Regions from separate parts of the Paenibacillus sp. GCM10012306 genome, predicted to be linked through region 2. Evidence: predicted binding sites of a transcription regulator. Region 2 holds the regulator's gene; each other region holds the start of a gene.
What was found. Region 2 encodes Rex, which represses fermentation and respiration genes when NADH is low (regulators of the CRP and FNR family bind a similar motif). Its sites were predicted from a motif close to TTGTGAAATATTTCACAA; they were not measured.
Positions count from the first base shown of each region.

Region 1: a site for Rex is predicted at 2,966-2,983, ahead of ACFORK_RS25510 (flavocytochrome c). Genes of this name have one in related genera too.
Region 3: a site for Rex is predicted at 3,223-3,240, ahead of ACFORK_RS15740 (cytochrome ubiquinol oxidase subunit I). Genes of this name have one in related genera too.
Region 4: a site for Rex is predicted at 3,003-3,020, ahead of nirB (nitrite reductase large subunit NirB). Genes of this name have one in related genera too.

Region 1 covers NZ_JBHRYW010000015.1:88,279-93,697, forward strand. The annotation lists gene dcuS (DcuS/MalK family sensor histidine kinase) at 1-307, shown strand, start outside; gene ACFORK_RS25500 (response regulator) at 304-1,008, shown strand; gene ACFORK_RS25505 (amino acid permease) at 1,135-2,517, opposite strand; glycine riboswitch at 2,645-2,725, opposite strand; gene ACFORK_RS25510 (flavocytochrome c) at 3,000-4,556, shown strand; gene ACFORK_RS25515 (NAD(P)/FAD-dependent oxidoreductase) at 4,637-5,419, opposite strand, start outside.
Region 2 covers NZ_JBHRYW010000002.1:79,759-85,177, forward strand. The annotation lists gene ACFORK_RS04125 (tetratricopeptide repeat protein) at 1-207, shown strand, start outside; gene dinG (ATP-dependent DNA helicase DinG) at 325-3,183, shown strand; gene ACFORK_RS04135 (redox-sensing transcriptional repressor Rex) at 3,422-4,075, shown strand; gene ACFORK_RS04140 (amidohydrolase) at 4,062-5,363, shown strand; gene ACFORK_RS04145 (cell wall elongation regulator TseB-like domain-containing protein) at 5,413-5,419, shown strand, end outside.
Region 3 covers NZ_JBHRYW010000006.1:296,736-302,154, reverse strand. The annotation lists gene cydD (thiol reductant ABC exporter subunit CydD) at 1-716, opposite strand, end outside; gene ACFORK_RS15745 (cytochrome d ubiquinol oxidase subunit II) at 732-1,745, opposite strand; gene ACFORK_RS15740 (cytochrome ubiquinol oxidase subunit I) at 1,745-3,109, opposite strand; gene ACFORK_RS15735 (GNAT family N-acetyltransferase) at 3,510-3,998, opposite strand; gene ACFORK_RS15730 (AraC family transcriptional regulator) at 4,123-5,007, shown strand; gene ACFORK_RS15725 (GH36-type glycosyl hydrolase domain-containing protein) at 5,166-5,419, opposite strand, start outside.
Region 4 covers NZ_JBHRYW010000001.1:636,262-641,680, forward strand. The annotation lists gene ACFORK_RS02845 (winged helix-turn-helix transcriptional regulator) at 1-160, shown strand, start outside; gene ACFORK_RS02850 (hypothetical protein) at 438-1,163, shown strand; gene ric (iron-sulfur cluster repair di-iron protein) at 1,286-2,011, shown strand; gene ACFORK_RS02860 (hypothetical protein) at 2,203-2,898, shown strand; gene nirB (nitrite reductase large subunit NirB) at 3,125-5,419, shown strand, end outside.

The sequences.
Region 1 (5,419 bases), on a different contig from region 2:
CGCGATGGATGCGCTGAGTGATACGACATCTGAGGACAAGGAAATACGGCTCGCTTTTCACTATGATGACGGCCGTTTGAGCTGTACAGTCAAGGACAACGGTCCCGGCATACCGAAATCGCTGCAAGAGAGTATCTATACGCAGGGCTTCTCCACAAAAGGAGAGAACCGGGGGATGGGCCTCCATCTGGTCCGGCGAAGTGTGAATAAACTGAACGGGCATTTGCAATTGCTTCCCGGTCATGGGCCAGGAACGGTTTTTGTGGTAAATGTGCCGTATTTGACTAGAGGTGATGAGTCTAGATGATTAACGTAATAATCGTAGAAGATGATCCGATGGTAGCTAAATTTAATCGACATTATCTGGAGCAGATGGACGGGTTCAGGTACACCGGTTGTGCTGCTTCTGTTGAAGAAGCCAAATTGCTGCTGGCAAGCCAACAGGTGGATTTGATTCTTCTGGATATCTATATGCCAAAGTGTAACGGGCTTCAACTGTTATCCTCTTTACGTGAACAGGGAAGCACGGTGGATGTGATTGTTATATCGGCAGCAAGCGATAATGTCAGTATCCGCAATGCCTTGCAGCATGGTGCAGTGGATTATTTGATCAAGCCCTTTGAGTTTGCCCGCTTTCAGGCGGCCCTAACTACGTACCGGGAGAACAACCTGCTGATGAGGCATAGGGAAAATCTTAATCAGGAGCAACTGGATAAGCTGGTTCGGCACCGAGGGGAGATAGAGAATTCTCCTGTCGCTGTGGCTTCTGCTCCTGCGCTTCCCAAAGGTCTCAGCGAGAGTACCTTGGATAACATTTGGGAGATTATCAACGGGCTATCACAAGATTCCTTCTCTACAGACGACATTTCTACAAGAGCGCCTATTTCCAGAATATCGGTGCGCAAGTATTTGATGTATCTGACGGAGACCGGAGCGTTGTCCATGGAGATCAGCTATGGTGCGATAGGGCGCCCTGTGTATATGTACAAGGTTATCAGAGGGGCATAGGTGAAATGCCTACTATATGAGCAGACAAGGCGTTTGAGAAGAGGCTGTAAAGCCTAAAATGATGAGAAACCCAGGTCATAACGACCTGGGTTTCTTTAAGTTAATAATATAGAACGTCACGTGTAATCAGCCTTTTGGATTGATCATATCGATATCATGGTTATTGCTGCCCTTATTGCTACGCATTGAATACAGAATAAATAGTAAGATAAACCATAACGGGGTAAACAATAAAGCCGGTCGTGTCTCTTCTGCAATAAGCATGATGATGAGGATTACGGCAAATAACGCCAGGACAGCATAATTAATAGCCGGTGTGAACGGTGCTTTGAACTTGGATTTAGCCTGTAAGTTCGGCCGAGTCTTCTTGTATTTGATATGGCATACAAGAACAACACCCCAAACCCATATAAAACAAATGGCACTAATGGTAGTGACGATTCCAAAAGCTTGGCCCGGAATAATTTTGCTTAATAGGGTGCCAACAGATATAACTAACGTCGAAACAAATAACGAGTTCCCTGGCACATGATTTTTATTCAGCTTGGCAAAATGAGGTGATGACTGGTTCTTCCTGCTCAAATTATAAAGAATTCGGCTTGTCGAGAACATCCCGCTGTTGCAGGCGGAAGCGGCTGAGGTTAATACGACGAAATTAATAATCCCCGCAGCGATTGGTATTCCTACTAAACTAAAGGTTTTCACGAATGGACTTTCTGCCGGACTAAGTTCAGTCCATGGGTTAATGCACAGAAGGACGAATAACGCGCCAACGTAGAAAAATAATATCCGCAAAGGGATTTTATTAATAGCAGATGGAATGTTTTTCTCTGGATTGGATGTTTCCGCTGCCGAAACACCAACTAATTCCACGCCTACATAAGCGAATACAACCATTTGAAAAGAAAATAAAAAACCTGAGGCGCCGTTTGGAAAAAATCCACCATGCTCCCACAGATTTCGGATAGTTACCGATCCTGAATCCGTCTTGAATCCGATGATTAGCAAAATGACACCGATGCCGATCAAGGCGAGAATCGTGATTACTTTGATTAAAGCAAACCAAAACTCCAATTCCCCGAAATTTTTTACTGTTAATAGATTGAGTGCTAATAAAATGATCAGACAGATGATGGCCGGCACCCATTGCGGGATATCAAACCAATAGTTCACGTAGATGCCAACGGCGATAACATCAGCCATGGCCGTCATGATCCAGCAGAACCAATAGGTCCAACCCGTGATAAAGGCTGCTCGAGGGCCGAGATAATCTTCGGCAATATCCGTAAACGATTGATAGCCAGCCTTAGACAATAGAAGTTCTCCCAGTGCTCTCATCACAAAAAACACAGCAATTCCCACGATTAAATACGTGATCATGATGGAAGGGCCTGCCTGTTGAATCGCTTTGCCCGATCCCAGGAATAGTCCTGTCCCAATAGTGCCGCCAATGGCGATGAGCTGAACATGCCGGTTAGCTAACTCTCTCTTTAATTCTGTTTGTGCCATACTTTTGTCCCCCTTAATCAATATAATGCCAATAAAAAAGAGATTGGATGTCATCCAATCTCTAGGTCCTAAGAATATTAAATAATCTTTGCCCTGCTAATGATAATCAGCATGACAAATACATATTCAGTACTCTTCTGTCCTTTTGCCTGAGATTGTGAACCCTTCGGCGCCGCAGATTTCCTGCGGTCTCTCCAGAAGCTGCTCCTGCTATAGTGTGATCCATAGCAATCATAGCTTGTGATTATGAAGTTATGTTTGTGTAGCGGCGCTGTTATTCTGATATCCAACATACTACATTTAATGTGAATACCTGAACAGTGATAAAAGTCTCCCTGCTACCTATATAGTATAAACTATAACAGGGCATTCATGTTACTTTAATGACGAAACGATTTCTTTAATTACGTAAACTATCCTGAACAGCCCTTTTTCCGTTATGATTAATTTGTGAAAAAAAGCACAAGGGGGCAAGTTTTAAAATGAAAAAGAAGTCAGTAGCTGCTCTTATTCTCATTCTCTCTGTTATGCTCGTGATCGCAGGATGCGGCAATAGTGGCAATAACAGCAAGACCGTCAATAACAGCAGCACCGGGAGCAAAAATCAGGATAACAAGGAAGCGACAAAGGAAGCAAAAATAGAAGCTGTTTCAGGGGCATCGGAAGCAAGCTATACACCGCTCGATCAACTGAAGGATAAGTACGATATCATTATTGTCGGTGCAGGTGGCGCTGGAATGTCTGCCGCGCTTGAAGCTAAAGCCAAAGGAATGAACCCTGTTATTTTTGAAAAAATGCCGGTGGCCGGCGGAAATACAACCAAGTCTTCTTCGGGAATGAACGCTTCCGAAACGAAATTCCAAAAGGAACAAGGCATCACCGACAGCAATGATCTATTTTATGAAGAGAGCTTAAAGGGTGGTCATGATACGAACGATAAAGAGATGCTACGTTTCTTCGTTGACCAATCCGCAAGTGCTATCGACTGGCTCGACTCCATCGGGATTAAATTAAGCAATATCACCATTACAGGCGGTATGAATGAGAAGCGTACGCATCGTCCTGAAGATGGCTCCGCCGTAGGACAATACCTTGTAAAAGGTCTAGTGAACAATGTTCAAGAGCAAGGTATCCCGCTTTTTGTGAACGCTGATGTCAAAGAAATTACCGAAAAAGACGGCAAGGTCAATGGTGTCAAAGTCATCTTCAACCAGACTGACGAGAAGAGCATTACAGCAGCGGCTGTCGTTGTGACAACCGGCGGTTTTGGCTCCAACAAGGAATTGATCTCCGAAGTCAGACCCGATCTGGAAGGATATGTAACGACCAATCAAATCGGCAGCACCGGCGACGGCATTAAGATGATAGAGAAGCTTGGTGGCGTCACCGTCGATATGGATCAAATCCAAGTTCACCCGACAGTGCAGCAAGAAAAATCCTATCTCATTGGGGAAGCCGTCCGCGGAGAAGGTGCCATCCTCGTATCTAGTGAAGGTAAACGATTCACGAATGATTTGGGTACTCGTGATAAAGTTACCGCTGCAATCAATCAACTTCCTGAAAACGCGGCTTTTCTGGTCTTTGATTCCGGTGTGAAATCCCGTGTTAAAGCCATCGAACAATATGAGAAGATGGGCTTCGTGATCCAAGCCGATTCGATCGAGGGATTAGCGCAAGCAATGGGTGTGCCCGGGGATCAACTGCAGAAAACACTGGACACCTGGAACAGCTATGTGAAAAATAAAGAGGATGCTGAATTCGGCAGAAAGACTGGAATGGATAACGACTTATCCAACGCTCCTTACATGGCAATCAAAATCGGTCCGGGGATTCATTACACCATGGGTGGCGTAAAAATCAACACCAACACAGAAGTTTTAAATAAAGAGGGTAATCCGATTACAGGTCTGTTTGCCGCAGGTGAGGTGACAGGAGGTCTGCATGGTCAAAACCGGATCGGCGGGAACTCGGTGGCGGAGATCATTATTTTCGGCCGCCAGGCGGGTATCAAATCTGCTGAATTTGTAAAAGCGAACTAAGCATCAATCCATTCATCTTGCTTATCGGAAAATAAACAAACGCTTGGGCTGACTACAGTCCAGGCGTTTGTTGTTATATGTCATGAAACGCTGTGGGGCGAGGGTCTGGATGAACGGGTCAGCGAGAACAGTTCCAGTTCCGGCCTGTGCTTTCCGCCAAGTATATCCGTTAGCAGCTCTGCTGCAATATTGCTGTAGGCAGTGCCATTACCGCCGTATCCTTCAATAAAGTAACTGTGTGGATAATCCGGGTGCGGGCCGATATAGGGCAGCCCGTCACGCGTCGACCCGAATACGGCCCCCCAGGTGTATTCAACTTCTATGCCGCGAATTTCCGGGAACAGCGCTTCAAGCTCCTCCAGTAGTTTTTTACTCTGGGAGAGAACTCTTACCTCGCGTTGCTTATCATCTGTCAGAGGCTCATCCTTACCGCCAGCAATGATGCGTCCCTCCGGGGTGGTCCTGAAGTAAAGGTAGGGACGAGCCGTTTCCCAGAGCAGGCTTTGCTCATACCATTTGGGAAGCTCCTTCAGGGGCCGGGTCATGATAGCATATGTATTAATCAACTCGGCGCCTCGGTCCTTCTTCATTTCTTGTGTCTCATAGCCCATCGCAAAAATAACATTTTTCGCAAAAATTCGGCCATGCCGAGTGTGGCAGATGACGCCGTCTTCCTTGAATTCATAATGCTGCGCTTTGGTCTGCTCATATACACGAACCCCATTCTTGGCGGCCTGATGGATCAGGCTATGCACCGTTCGGAAGGGATTGGTCTCCGCGTCTCCCCGGGAGTATAGGGCTGCTGGTTTGGTAAAAGAGTATAGCGAAGCAATCTGGTCCTGCTCCCAAAATTCCGAATGAAA
Region 2 (5,419 bases):
GTGCGGGAACGCAAGCTCAAGGCCATGATCTATAATGCCATGGGCTGTATCCGGGCGACTCAGGAGCGTTTCCCAGAAGCGCAGGAATTGTTCGGACTGTCTCTCCAGCATGATCCGGCTTTGCCGGAACCGACTGTGAATCTGGAAGTGTGTCGTAAGCGTGGGGGACAACTCCAGTATGGCAGCCAGCTTGTTTCGCTTTTATAACGATCAGTCTTGCCACAGAAGCGATGCCTCCGCTGTTGACAGCGGGGTGCATCGCCTTTTTTCGCAACTTCTGTTATGCTGATTAAGAGTCTCAAGTGAAAGGGAATAGAACTTACAATGAAATTTGCCGTGCTTGATTTTGAAACAACGGGAACCCAATCAGTGGGTGAAATCATCCAGGTGGGTCTTGCCATTATAGAAGAAGACCGGTCCATTTCCCGGGTATATGGTTCCTTTGTCAAGCCCGGAGCGCCGATTCCTCCTTTTATTACGGGCTTGACAGGTATAACCGACAGTGACGTGGCGGATGCGCCTGAGCTGGATGAGATGATGATGGAGCTTGTGCCTTTACTGGACGATGTGGTCCTGGTAGGGCATAATGTCGCCTTCGACTTCCATTTTTTACAAAATGCTTTGGATCGATGCGGATATTTGCCATTTCAAGGCCGGATTCTGGATACGATCGATTTTCTGAAAATTTGCTTTCCTTCGCTGACGACTTATCAGCTGGGGGCCGTCAGCAACCATTTCGGCATTACGCATGAACGGCCGCATCAGGCCGATAGCGATGCCTTGGCTACTGCACTAGTACTGCTTCAATGTCTGGAGGAGCTGTACAGCCTGCCGCTGCTAACGATACAACGGCTAAGTGAGTTGTTCGCCGCTGAAGACAGCGATCTCGGTTGGTTTTTCGATGGGCTGCTGCGGGAGCGGGAGATGGAGACTTTTCAGCCGGAAAGTGATTTAACTTTTTATCGACAGCTTGCCCTTAAGGTAGGCGACTGGACAGAGCTTGAGCCTCCGCGAGACGAGCATGGGGTTAATCCGCTGCATTCATTATCTTTTTCCGATTATATGGATGAAGTAAGACAACGGCTCAAGGACAGATTGCCCCATTATGAGAGCCGGGAAGCCCAGGATATTATGTTTAACGAGGTTATAACCGCACTTTCTGAGGACAAGCACCTGCTGATTGAAGCAGGGACGGGAACCGGTAAGTCGCTGGGTTATCTGCTCCCGGCAATTTATCAGAGCGTTCGTAGCAGTCAGAAGGTCATGGTCAGCACTCATACCATTAATTTGCAAGACCAATTACGGGAGCGCGATATTCCGCTGCTGACCGAAGTTGTTCCATTTCCGTTCAAGGCTGCTATCTTCAAAGGAAGAGGGCATTATTTGTGTCTGCGCAAGTTTGAACATAAAATAAATAAAAGGGACTTTGCCAATCCGAGGGAAGATGCCATCATTGCCGCACAGATGATTGTGTGGCTGGCGCAGAGCGAATCCGGGGATGACGAGGAATTGAACCTCGGTGGACGCGGCGGAGATTTCTGGGAGACGGTAGCGAGCGATACCGATTCTTGCCTGGGCCGATCCTGCCCTTGGTTCCGTAAGTGTTATTACCACCGGGCTAAGCATGAAGCCGGCATAGCGGACGTAGTCATTACGAACCATTCCAAGCTGTTCGCGGATGTCAAAGCTGGACATCAACTGCTGCCAGCCTATGAGCATCTGGTCATCGATGAGGCCCACCATCTGGAGGATGTAGCCGGAAAGCATCTCGGGATGCACATGAAGCATTTTACGGTGTCACATACTCTTGGTAGGCTCTACAAGGACAGCCGTAATGGACAGCTGCCAGCTCTGCGTCAAATCCTGCAAACTGCGGGTAGCGAGCAGGCTTCGGAATGGAGCAGCATCATTGACAGGCTATATCCGGACTTGCTTACGGTGAAGGAGACATGGGACGTCCTGAGTGAGAAGCTGTACACTCTTCTGCCGGAGCGCAGTGATGCGGCCGCAGGGGAGGCAGGACAGCTGGTGCTTCGTCTCTTGCCGGGAAGCAAGCCGAAGGACTGGGAAGAGCTGGCGGCGCTGGAGAATACAATGCACCTGAGCCTCAGTGATGTCATCCGCAAAGGAGAGAAGATGCTGAGCGAGATGCGCGAACAGGACGGTCAGTCCAGCTCGGACAGTCTGGTAACCGATCTCGGCGGTCTCTTCAAGGATCTGAGTGCCATTCGTGAACAGGTTCGCTTCTTTATGAGTCTGAACGACGTGAATGTTGTGTACTGGCTGGAAGCCAGCAGCAATTATCGCAGCAAGTCCCTGCAGCTCTATGCGGTGCCTGTCGATGTCAGCGCCCAGCTCAAGGAGCTGTTCTTCGATAAGAAGAACAGCATTGTGCTGACCTCAGCCACCTTGTCGGTCGATAAATCATTTCAATTCATGATTGACAATCTGGGGCTCGGTGAGGCAGCGGAGCAGGGACGCCTGATGACCTCTCTGCTGCCCTCGCCGTTCAAGTACCGTGAACAGGCCCTGCTGGTCATTCCGCGCGACTTCCCGAGCGTTAAGGGCAGCATAGGCGATGCACGCTTTGTGGACACGCTGGTGCAATCTCTCGCGGAGGCAGCGGTGACCACACGCGGACGAATGCTGGTGCTGTTCACCTCTTACCGCATGCTGCGCCAGGTCTATGATCCCCTGAAGGAAGCTCTGGCTTCACAGGATATCAGCGTACTGGGGCAGGGAGTGGAGGGCGGAAGCCGCAGCAAGCTGATCCGTCGATTTCAGGACAGCAGCGCTGCAGTGCTGCTTGGTACAAGCAGCTTCTGGGAAGGCGTAGACATTCCCGGCGATGCGTTAACTTGCCTGGCCATCGTCAGGCTGCCGTTTCAGCCGCCGAATCATCCGCTGGCGGAGGCCAAGGCTGAACTGCTTCAAGCGCAGAAGAAGAACCCGTTCATGAAGCTCTCCGTGCCGCAGGCGGTCATCCGCTTCAAGCAGGGCTTCGGTCGTCTCGTTCGGACGGCACAAGACCGGGGAATCGTTATTGTTTATGATACCAGGGTTATTGAGTCCTATTACGGTAAATATTTTCTGTATTCGCTGCCTGGTCCCAAGATGGAGCATATGAAGACTGAGCAGATGGTTCCCCGAATTGCAGAATGGCTGGAGGAAGGAGGCATTTAATGCCTCTTTCATTCAGTCTATAATGCGTTATTTTTCAACAATCGGATTAATCTATATTTACCATCATTCGGAAAATATAGGGCGAGAAAATGCTGTTCGTTGGGGAGACCAGGTTATTTTCCATTGGTTCAAGAAGGATGGTATAAGGGATGAATGGACTTGCGCCCTAAAGCCCTAACTTCATAGCGCCTCATCTTTTGTTTGAATTTTAATTTAACTTAATCTAGGAGGAGAAAACATGAAATCGGATAAAATCTCGGAGGCGGTGGTACGCAGACTTCCAGTATACCTGCGGTTCCTCAACGATCTCCAAAAACGTGAAATCTCGACAGTTTCTTCTCAAGAACTTGGTCAGAAGCTAGATCTTAACCCGGCCCAGATCCGCAAGGATCTGGCTTATTTTGGCGACTTCGGCCGTAAAGGCATCGGTTATGATGTGTCTTATCTCATTGAGAAGATCCGTCATATCCTGAAACTGGATCAGCAAATTAACGTGGCTTTGGTAGGCGCCGGTAATCTTGGACATGCTTTGTCCAACTACAATGCTTACTTGAAGGACACGATGAAAATAACCGCCATTTTTGATTCGTATGAGCCCAAGGTAGGGCAGAAAATCAACTCGCTCACGGTACAGCCGATGAAGGAACTGGGCAGCACTATTCGTGAGCAGGGCATCCGTATCGGCATTATTACCGTACCGGATACCGAAGCGCAGAATGTAGCAGATATTCTGGTGGAATCCGGGATTGAAGCGATTTTGAACTTTGCACCTGTGATTCTGAAAACACCATCCCAGATCCGAGTCCATGCAGCGGACTTTACAACGGATTTGCAAAGCCTTGCTTATTATTTGCAGGATGGAAAGGAAGAGCTTGGGCATGAGCAGCAGTAAGATTCTGATCCGTAACGGGAGATTTCTTGTGCCTGGGGCTCCTCTTTCTGTGTTGAACGGCTATATGATCATAGAGGATGATCTCATCACATACATAGGTGAAGAAGAGCCGTGTCTTGAAGAAGAGGTGCAGGTGATCGATGGTAACCGCTTGCTGTTCATGCCTGGTCTGGTGAATACCCATGGCCATGCGGCGATGTCGCTGCTGCGCGGCTATGGCGATGACCGAACTCTTCAGGTCTGGCTGCAGGAGAAAATGTGGCCGATGGAGGGCAAGTTTACCCCGGACGATATCTACTGGGGAAGCTCGCTGGCTATCTTGGAAATGATGAAGGGTGGCACGACGACCTTTCTTGACATGTATGACAAAATGGATCGGGTGGCTGAGATCACGCAGCAGTCCGGCATGCGCGGGGTGCTGACACGAGGGGTTATCGGCTTATGTCCGCCAGAGGTACAGGATGCGAAGCTGGCTGATGCTGTCCAGTTCGCCCGTGATTGGAATGGCAAGGCAGACGGCAGAATTACAACGATGCTGTCGCCGCATTCCCCGTATACGTGTCCGCCGGAATTTATAGTCAAGTTCGTGCAGGCTGCCCATGACCTGGATCTACCGCTGCATACGCATATGTCGGAGACGAAGCGGGAAGTGGAGCAGAATGTTGAGGATTATGGACTGCGCCCTGTTGCACACTTGGAACAGCTGGGAATGTTCACACGACCGTCTCTGGTCGCGCATGGCGTGCATTTGAATGACGAGGAGATCGGTATTCTGGCCCGTCACCATGTCGGCGTCTCCCACAACCCTGGGAGCAACCTGAAGCTGGCCAGCGGCATTGCCCGGGTTATCGATCTGCTGAATGCAGGCGTTACTGTATCACTGGGTACGGACAGTGCAGCCAGCAACAATAATCTGGATTTGTTCGAAGAGATGCGTTTGGCAGCGCTCATTCATAAGGGCTTCAGCGGAGACCCAACAGCTGTTCCGGCTGCAGAGGCCCTGCGGATGGCAACGGAGTACGGTGCGAAATCACTCTTCCTGAATAGCGTGGGCAAGCTTGCCCCAGGCATGAAAGCAGACTTCATTGCCATTGATATCGATCAGCCGCATTTGCTGCCGCATACGGACCTGATTTCACATGCGGTATACTCAGCCAGTGCCAAAGACGTGCTCCATGTCTGGGTGAACGGACAGCAGATTGTAAAGAACGGAGAATGCCTGACGCTGGATGAAGAAGCTATTCGTCGTAAGGCGCAGGAAGCTTTTGTAGGCCTGTTGAATCGGTAGGCAAGGATCGGCAGAACCGCCGTGGAACATGTAGAAAGGAAGCTGTAACTTGAAAA
Region 3 (5,419 bases), on a different contig from region 2:
CTCAGAATACTCATCGTTGCATCCCGGTACCCCATACTGCTGCGTTCAATTTCTTCCTGCTGGCGCTGGGCCTGCCCGAATATTTTCAACGTCACCAGTCCTCGAACCGCGTTGAGAAACGTACCTGAGAACTCAGCGAGCTGAGCATACTTCTCTTCAGATTTATTCTTGGTCTTTAGTCCGGCCAGAATCATGAATAGAGGGATAAAGGGCGCTGTGCACAGCATGATAAAACCAGAATTCGCATGCTGGGTAAAAACAACTATTAAAATAAGCACTGGAATCATAGAAACCTCGATCATACGAGGCATATATTGACTGAAATAGCTGTCAGCCTCATCCACGGCATCCAGTGCAATACTTACCTTTTCCCCTGCTTGTCCACGAATGGCAGAAGGAATGGAAGACTGAACCATATTCTGCAAGAGCGCTGCCCGCATATTTCTTTTCGCGCTAGCAGCCATGTTCAAGCCAATCCTTCCGTTTCCATAGGATAATAGACTCCGTACAGCCATAACAGCCAGCAGTGCTCCCAGCAGAGCAACAACTGACGAAAGTGCTTCCCCTTGCACAAAGATCCGCTGAACTGCATTCGCTAGCAGCGCAGCCTGGCCTACAATAGCTACGCCGAGCCCCAGAGAGAGAACGGCGAGGATAGCGAGGCGATTCCTTTGCATAGACATTTGTTTAGAGATCAGACTTGTTTTCCCCTTCACGTTCCTTCCCCTCCTTTAATGTTTTCCCTTTACATAATCCGCATCAAAGAGAAAAAGCCTGAACACTAGAATAAGTGAAGGGATCAGCAGACATAGCCCTCCGACAAAGGCAATAATTAAGGCAATGGCCATAGACGGCGAAGTGGCACTATTCTGGATCGTAATGTAAGGATCAATGATATAAGGGTACTGCCCAATCCCGTACGCAAAGAAAGCGCAGAAGAATTGCAGCATGACACATATAAAAGCCAAACCGTAGCGGCGCCCATTGTACAGCAGCCACATTGCCGTCATAAAGAATCCAACGGAAATCGCCAGTAGCCACCATAAATCCATCATGTTCTGAAAATGACGCTCATTGTGCTGACCAAGGTAAATAAAAGCAGTCAGTGCAACAATAATGGTTGGCGTACTCCAAAACAGCGCGTAGCTCCGCAGCAGCTTCAATGCACTATGATCCTCTGCGCGAGAAGCGTAAAAAGCTAGAAATGATCCGCTGATGAACAGCACAGATGTAATAGCTAGCCCAACAATGCTCCAGGATAACGGGCTTGTAAACAACGCCCAGTAATCAAGCACAACGCTACCCTGCTCTTTTACTATAAATCCACCCTCAGATAAGGTGAGCGCTACCGATAAGGATGCTGGAATAAGCAAACCGGAAGCTCCATATAGAAACAAATATACGATGCTGCTTTTGGCCCCGTAATTCTCAAAAGCATAGAACGACCCGCGAATCGCAAGCAGAATCACAGCAATGCTTCCCGGAACAAGCAACGCAGAACCATAGTAGTAGGCAGTATCAGGGAAAAAACCAACAATGCCTATATAGAAAAAGACAAAGAAGACATTCGTAATCTCCCAGACAGGGGATAAATAACGTGAAATCAGACGATTAATTAAGTGGTCCTGCTTGGTCAGGCGAGCATAGAAAGCAAAGAATCCTGCTCCAAAATCAATAGAAGCTACTATTAAATAGCCATACAAGAACAGCCAGAGCACCGAGATCCCAATCAATTCATAATTCATTACGCGTGCTCCCCTTCTTCAGTAGTCGGATTACGCTTAGTCTTGGCCCACTTCTCCATCTCGACTTCTGCCGGATTATTGTTAAACAAGCGTCTTAACACAACAACACACATGGTCCCTAGTACGATGTAAAGAAGCAAGAAGAAGAAAAATAAAATCCTCACACTCGGCGAAGAGGTCGCTGCTTCATCTACGCGCATATATCCCCGGATGATCCAGGGCTGCCGCCCCATCTCGGCATAAAACCAACCTAACTCGACGCCCATAAAAGCGAGCGGTGCACCCAGTGCAACTATTCGAAGCAGCCACTTGTTGAACTCATGACGTTTTTTCAAGAATGCAAAGAAAAAATAAAGCAGGGAAATACCCAATAGCGCAAATCCGATTCCGGCCATGGAATCAAAGAAGTAATGAATGAGCAACGGAGGCCATTCCGCTTCCGGGAATTGATCAAGACCTGTAACCGTCGCATTAAAGTCGCCAAAAGCCAGGAAGCTAAGGAATTTGGGGAGATGAAGTGCACCTATGACTTCATGCTCAGCGTTAAGGAAACCTAATAAAATCAAATCTGCGCCCTTTTCAGTTTTGAAATGCCATTCCCCGGCAGCCAGCTTTTCCGGTTGATGCTCTGCCAAAAATTTAGCCGAGATATCTCCTGCTAATGTATTGAACAAGCTGAACAGCAAAACAACCCACATCATAAGTTTCAAGGCTTTTCGATGGTAGTCCGTTACACCTTTTCTCAGCATCGTAAAAGCAGCAATTCCCGCTAAGAGAGCAGCTCCTGTCAAATAAGCTGAACTTAATACATGAGAAACCTTAGAAAATGTTGCAGCGTTCAACATGGCTTGTATCGGATTGACAGCTGTGAATTGGCCGGCATTCATTACAAAGCCTTGGGGCTGATTCATGAATCCGTTTACTGTTGTGATAAACACAGCGGACATGCCCGCCCCCAAGACAATTGGGATTGTCAGTAAACAATGAATATACGGGTTTTTGAAGCGATCCCATGTATACAAGTAGATTCCTAGAAAGATAGCCTCAAAAAAGAAAGCGAACACCTCTAAAAATAACGGGAGTGCGATGACATTCCCCGCCATTTTCATAAAATTCGGCCATACTAACGCTAGTTGTAATGAAATCGCGGTGCCTGTCACGACACCTACTGCTACGGAAATAATAAATCCTCGTGACCACCTCTTGGCCATCAGTGTATAGTGAGGATCTTGCTTGCGGATACCAATGAACTCAGCAATGGCAATCATTAGCGGTATACCTACGCCAAGTGTTGCGAAAATAGCATGGAATCCCAGGGTCATCCCTGTCACCAGTTTGCTCCAGAGTACCGTATCTACTCCCATACGCTAATGCCTCCCTTCTAACTCTATTGAGATATTAAATACCAGAATTACTCTACTCAGCGTCTCCGTTTTGTTTTATTCATAAACCTCTTATGCTACTCGTTATGAGCTAAAAGAGATTTTTTTCACAAGTTAGACAAAAAGCTTAATGTATTATTACGAATCCTGATATTTAAAATTATTATATCTTCGACTTGAATCAATTCAATTGCGGTCACGACTTCGTCTTTAAACGTTCAAGAAAGGATCAACTCTTTCTGACAACTACGTGAATATCATAGAAATAAACCAAACGAGCTATTGATTGTTGCCTATTGTACTGGTAAGACTTCTGAATAAAGCAAATCCCCCGCAAGAAGTCACTCGATCCAAGTGTCTTTCTTACGGGGGATTATTTTTATTAATTAAATGGAAGGAACATGATATACATATCCGACAAAACACCGTCTTTTAGGCGAAAACCTTTGGGAATTGTGCCTATAGTCTGAAATCCTACCTTCTGATATGTGTGAATTGCCCCGATGTTTCCCGCAACAACCGCATTAAATTGCATTCCGCTAAAACCTAATTCTCTTGCTTGTTCAACTGATTTTTTCACCAGCGGTTCAGCTAATTTCTTACCACGGTACTCTTCTGAGATCGCATAGCTGGCATTAGCAATATGGCTGCATCTACCTATATTATTCGGATGCAAAGTATAATAACCAGCTAATTTATCATCTACTAGAATACATGTAACGCCAGACTGATCCTTCAGCATATCCTCAAATTCTGACTCTGTATAAAGATCTTCGCCAGGAAAAGCAACACCGTCTACTAAAATATCATTCCAGATATCGACCATTAACCCAATGTCATCCTTCTTATAAGATTGGAAAGTAATGTTCATTTTGTGCTCCTTTATTTTGGTATATCTTAAAACTTACAATATAATAATAACAACGCAGAACATTAATTAACTTCAAATATCTCATCTTTTTATATAGATATTTAATCATTTTCGAGGAGTAGCCATGAATAAAGAATTACATGAAAACAATCGATATCAAGATAATCTATTCCCGTTCGAAATGTATACAGTTACTCGATTTAAGTGCATTCCTCATGGGAGGGGATTTAATGATCTTCATTGGCACGAAGAATTACAGTTTACTTTAGTCACAAGTGGACGGATAACCATCCAAATAAACGGCAATAACTACACACTCTGTTCAGGAGATGCGATTTTTATTAACAAAGGTTTGCTTCACGTAACTACGGATATTTCTGACGATGGAGAATATGTAAGCTTTAACTTTCCCGAAAAACTCCTTTGCTTTTTTTCTGATAGTCGTATGGAATATAACTATGTTCAGCCATATACAAACTCATTCGTATTTCCAACGGTTGTACTAAGCAAAAATGTGGGTTGGCAAGCAGATATTTTAAATGTTTTGCGGAATTTAAAACGAATCCATAATGAGGCACGATATTTCGGTTGGGAGTATGAAGTTTCAAACTTGTTAACTTGTATATGGTTTAAGCTAATAAGTAACGTTATTTTGCAAAAGGATAAATTGCATAATAAAACTCTGATACAACAGCAAGAACGTATCCAATTATTAATATCTTATATCCACCAAAATTTCTCCAATAATATTAATTTAGCGGATATCGCAAAAGCCGCAAACATTAGCCTTGCAGAATGTAATAGATGTTTTCGTAAAGTGGTTCATACAACCCCGTATAATTATCTGATTGAATACCGTATTAAACGTAGTTTAGACCTGCTAAAATCAACGAACTTAACTATTACTGACATAGCTACCCGTGTTGGTTTTAATCACGTTAACCACTTCATACAATCTTTTAAAAGAAACCAAGGAGTTACTCCAAAAGAATATAGAAATTCAATTTGAGCTACAACAACATCCCCCGGCTTCAGCGGCAAGAACATGATCCAGTCAGATTCTCTAGCAAATCAATGATTGGAAGAATAGCTTGATGAAGAAAAAAAGAGGCAATTCCGGCTGGTCAGCCAGGAATCGCCTCTTTTACAGTTATAGAACGCTCTTTCTTACAGGTAAATCTCTACGACATTGCCCTCAGCTTTGCTGAACTGGTCATAGTCTTTACGCTCGATGCGAACACCTCCGCTGCGGTAGCGGTTGTGGTTGTCTTTGGTAGCAACATCATTACCATTCACAGTAACGCGCGTGATTTCTCCACCCGTCAGATGATAGATAAAGTCCACCTTCGCTCCAGCGAATTCAAAAGCTAACTTCAGACCGTCAAGCGAGTCCGGCAGAACCGGATCGAGGATCAGATCTC
Region 4 (5,419 bases), on a different contig from region 2:
GTCTGAGCGGATGAAGGATCTGGAATGTGAAGGCATTCTGGTACGTCATGTTTACCCGGAAACTCCGGTACGCATCGAGTATGAATTGACAGACAAAGGCCGTGCGCTTGAACCTGTCATGGAACAAATTTCTGTATGGGCCGAGAGCTGGGTCGAGTAGCTTAGCCCTGGCAATACGTCCTGTTGACTGCCCCTTTCTTCCATTATTGAAGAAGGGGGTTTTTCATCATCTATCTAAAAATTGGATAAAGAAGTATTGCACGATTTAATGCTTTATGTAATATAATAGAAAAAACATTGCCCAGTCCCTGATGGATCGCTTACCCATTGAGTTTTGCCTGTAGTCCGGCGTAAAGTTCTGCAAACAGCCCGGGTACTTCCGGTAGCTGCTTGAGATGTAAGCTTTAGATTCAGCATAACAATCAGGAGGCGAGGAGATGAAGACTACCCTGTTTTCCCGGGAAATAACGTATGGAAAAAAGGATGTTGCCGAGCTGGAAGCTGCTTCGATCAAGGTGCAGCTTATTTATGACAAGACACTGTTTATGCTTCACAGCCATCTTCCCCAGTCCTTGTGGGATGCGTGGATCGGTGTGCCCTACAACATTATATCGTCCCTTTATAAGGGGGATAATGATGGCGGAACTGTTTTTCAAAAGTGGATCCAAGGCCCGACAGGCTGGAAATGTATTGGGTGTGAACGTCATTGTCTGGAATCTACGTCACCACCGGCTGAAGTCCGGCCATCGGGTGTACAACGGCAGTACAAGTTCCACAATGGCATCAGACAAAGCATGGTACTTCAGGCTGTAATCTGGTCCTTGTATGAGGATACGGTATTGTTCGAACCTTTTTTGGGCGCTGAGCCCTTTTTGACTGAAGAGGACCTGGATACGATTTCCTCTTACTTCGTGCCAACCTATCTGAGCCAAGTTCCTTTACATGAGCTTTCGAAGCCCTGTAAAGAGTATAAAGATCAACATATTCGTGTATACCAGGAGTGGATTTCGGCACCCGATGTGGTCCTTCAATGGGATGGTGGGCTGACGGAAGGACGTTGGATGACTGGTGTTTATATGGATCATGCCCGGTTTGCCGGACTTGGCCCTTATGTGAAGGATGCCAAAGGCAAGCGTACGTATATGCAGGCCTTTGTTCAATAAAATGATCTAATTGCTGTGTGTTAAATCACAAGTCAAGGTTTCTATCGGGGGTAAGGTAGAAGGGGAGAACAACCCGAACTGCCAACCGAAGGAGGAACCCGCAAATGACGATGAGACAACCTATGGATAAAGATACAGCCTCCCGGCCAACGCCGGAAATCAATTTGAGCACTGAAACATGGGTAAGAGATGTAGTACTACAATTTCCTAAATCTGCGGATTATTTTAAAGCTAACCGTATCGATTTCTGCTGTGGCGGAGCCAAACCACTTGGGGAAGCTGTCACTGAACGGGGATTGGACAAGGAGGCTGTACTGGCCGATCTGAACAAAATGCTGAAGGAACATCCGGTTCTGGAAGAAGAAACGGTGTGGAACCACGCTTCTTCCTCTGAACTAATCGAGCATATTGTGAACAAGCATCATCAGTACCTGCGCCAGGAGTTGCCCCTGATTGCACAGAATGTCAACAAAGTATTTCGTGTTCATGGCGGAGACTCTCCGCATTTGGCCCAAATGCACGCGCTGTTCCACAAGCTGATGGACGAATTGCTTGATCATACAGCCAAGGAAGAGGATGCACAGTTCCCGAGGATTTTGGCATATGATGCTGATTCGGGAAAAGCTAGTTTGACAGAATTGCGTGCAGCGCTGGATGAACTGGAAGGCGAGCATGATGCTGCAGGCGATATTTTACTGCAGATTCGCAGAATTACTGATGATTTCACACCTCCGGAACATGCGTGCACCACGTACCGGTTGACCTATGCACGTCTGGAAGAGTTAGAAGGGATGACATTTGAACATATTCATCTGGAGAACAATATCTTATTTCCCAGATATCAATAGAAGTAGAACTGCAAAGAGCCCCTTCGGGGACTCTTTTTTATACTATCAGTAGGTATAATCTCCTGATTTTACATTGAGAACGTGGCTGGCTTCGGTTATCCTAAAGGGAGACGGAATACGAAGTGATTACAGCCTGAGACACTACTAGCGGATGTTGTCGTCGGGAAGATAGGGCGGTGCCGGAAATGCCCATGAGAGGGTTGGGGCGTTTGTTGCTAGGTTTGTTCATTATTATGACTTTAGGTGGATGTTCCTCTGTCCTAGGAACCAAAGCAGAAGTTATTACAGGTCCTGAGGGACCGACATTCTCCTTAATGGTTGGTGACAAAGAGCTGGCTGACAGCACGGAAAGATTGTTAAGCGGCACTTATAGAAAGGGAATCACGATTCTTGAACTGCTGCAGGACAGCGGTGCTGCTGTATTTGCAGAAGACGGAATGAAGATCCTCGCTGTAACCAATGTGTCCCTGGGGCCAGAAATGGAATGGGAAGTGCAAATGGACGGTAAGGTTATCAGTAATACGAATTGGAAGAGTAGCCCAGTTCATGATAATGCACGTCTTGTTATTATGGCAAAGTCGGATGCCGGAGGCAAAGAACCGGAATCAGTCTTCCTATACGTGAACGGTGGAAGTGAACAAGAGAGCCTGACACATATGTATGTGATGAGCTTTACAAGTGATCTCTCCGTCAGAAGCCTGCTGAAAAACTGCGGAATGATTCAACTGTCAGAAGACAACCAGAGGATTCAGGCAGTGAAAGGACATACGTCACTGACCAGTGAAATATGGCATTTGCGCGTAAATGGCAAAAAGCTGATGGACAACGGAATGGACATGAAGCTTCGGCCGATGGATGAGTTGGAGATTTCCTTAGGACTACGATAATAACAATACATAACAGCCAGATCACCTATTAGAAATAGGGGGTCTGGCTATTTCTGTTGTGCTAACAAGGGTTTATTTTTATGGAGGAATCATTATTGAATATAATGTGAAAACATTCACATTTACTGTGACTGCAATCACCATCGCGGTTTAAATTTGAAATGTATACTTTCATTATTAGGAAATATCTAGAGAGCACGCAGAAGCATAGAGGAGGCATCTAACTATGACAGCAAACAGAGAAAAGTTAGTATTAGTCGGCAACGGGATGGCCGGAATTGGCACTGTGGAGCAGATTTTAAAGCTTGGTGGCGCGTACGAGATTACCGTAATTGGTAGTGAACCTCACCCTAATTACAACCGTATCATGCTTTCTTATGTTCTGGAAGGCAGTAAGACCACCGAGGACATTATCCTGAATAATTGGAACTGGTATGAGGACAATGGGATTACACTGCATACAGGAACAACGGCTACGCGTATCGATACAGCGTCACGGGAGATCCACACAGATAGCGGATTGGTGATTCCCTACGACAAAGCCATCATCGCAACGGGATCGAATTCGTTCATTCTACCGGTGCCGGGCAGCGACAAGGAAGGGGTAGTAGGCTTCCGCGATATTGCAGATTGTGAGGCTATGCTAGCAGCAGCTCAGCAGTACAACAAAGCAGCTGTGATTGGCGGGGGGCTTCTCGGTTTGGAGGCGGCTAAAGGTCTGGTCAATCTGGGCATGGATGTTACAGTCGTGCATCTGATGGAAGATTTAATGGAGCGCCAGCTTGACCGGAGTGCCTCTTCAATGCTGCAAGCTGAGCTTGAGCGTCAGGGTGTGAAATTTGCGATGGGCATGCAGACGGTAGAGCTGACTGGTGAGCAGCGGGTAAGTGGCCTACGCTTCAGCGATGGCAGCGAGTTAGCAGCTGATTTTGTCGTCATGGCTGTCGGGATTAAGCCGAACGTGCAATTGGCGAAGGATAGTGATCTTGAAGTAAACCGCGGAATTGTTGTGAATGACTATCTGCAAACCTCTGCAGAGGGAGTGTATTCTGTGGGCGAGTGTACGGAGCACCGGGGCGTATGTTATGGTCTCGTCGCACCGTTGTTTGAGCAGGGGATGGTACTTGCAAAGCATTTGTGCGGTGTGGACACGAAGCCATATGAAGGTTCCGTGGTGTCGACCAAGCTGAAAATCTCCGGTGTGGATGTATTTTCTGCTGGCGAATTCATAGATACCCCCGAACATACGGTGATCTCTGCCAAAGATGAATGGAAACGAACATACAAGAAGATTTTGCTGAAAAACAATATTATCGTCGGCGCAGTCCTGTTCGGAGATGTGACAGAATCGGCTAACTTGCAGAAGCTTGTGAAGCAAGGCGCGGAAATGACGGATGATATCTATGCGGAGGTTATGGGCACTGGCTGCTGCGGAAATGGTGATGCCAAAAAGGGCTTGTCAGTAGAGTCCATGGCCGATGAAGAGATTGTCTGCGGCTGTAATGGTGTAACCAAGAAGGCGATAGTAGACGCTGTGACCGAGAATGGTTTCACGACTGTGGACGAGATTAAGGCTTGCACGGGTGCAACACGCTCCTGCGGCGGCTGCAAGCCTGTAGTTGAGCAGATTCTGCAATTTGTACTGGGTGATAGCTTCCAGCAAAGTGCCAAACAGGGCATTTGCAGCTGTACCTCCTTAAGCCGGGATGAGATCGTAGCAGAGATTCATGCGAAAGGTCTGAAGACCAGCAAAGAGGTCATGCATGTACTGGGCTGGACTCAGGAGGAAGGCTGCTCCAAGTGCCGGCCGGCTATTAACTATTACCTGGGTATGACATATCCCGATACGTATGAGGACGAGAAGGAATCGCGTTTCGTCAATGAGAGAATGGGGGCCAACATCCAGAAGGACGGCACCTATACTGTAATTCCGCGGATGTACGGTGGGGTGACGACACCAGAGGATTTGAAGAAAATCGCCGATGTTTCCCTCAAGTACGACGTTAAAGTGGTCAAAGTCACTGGCGGACAGCGTCTCGATCTGATCGGTGTGAAGAAGGAAGATCTGCCCAAGGTGTGGGAAGAGCTCGATATGCCTTCCGGCTATGGTTATGCCAAATCGCTACGTACCGTTAAGACCTGTGTGGGATCGCAGTTCTGCCGTTTCGGCACCCAGGATTCCATGGGCATGGGCGCTTTGATGGAGCGCAAGTACGAACGACTCGACTTCCCGGCAAAATTTAAAATGGCCGTCAACGGCTGTCCGCGCAACTGTGCGGAATCCTGCACCAAGGATATCGGCATCGTCGGCAATGATGGTGGCTGGGAGGTCTTTATCGGGGGCAACGGCGGGATTAAGCCGCGGATTGCGGATTCATTCTGCAAGGTCAAAACCGATGAGGAATTGATTAAAGTGTGCTCCGCTGTGATGCAGTATTACCGCGAAACTGGCAACTATCTGGAGAGAACGTCCGAGTGGGTAGAGCGAATGGGACTTGAGAACATTCAGAACGTCATTCTG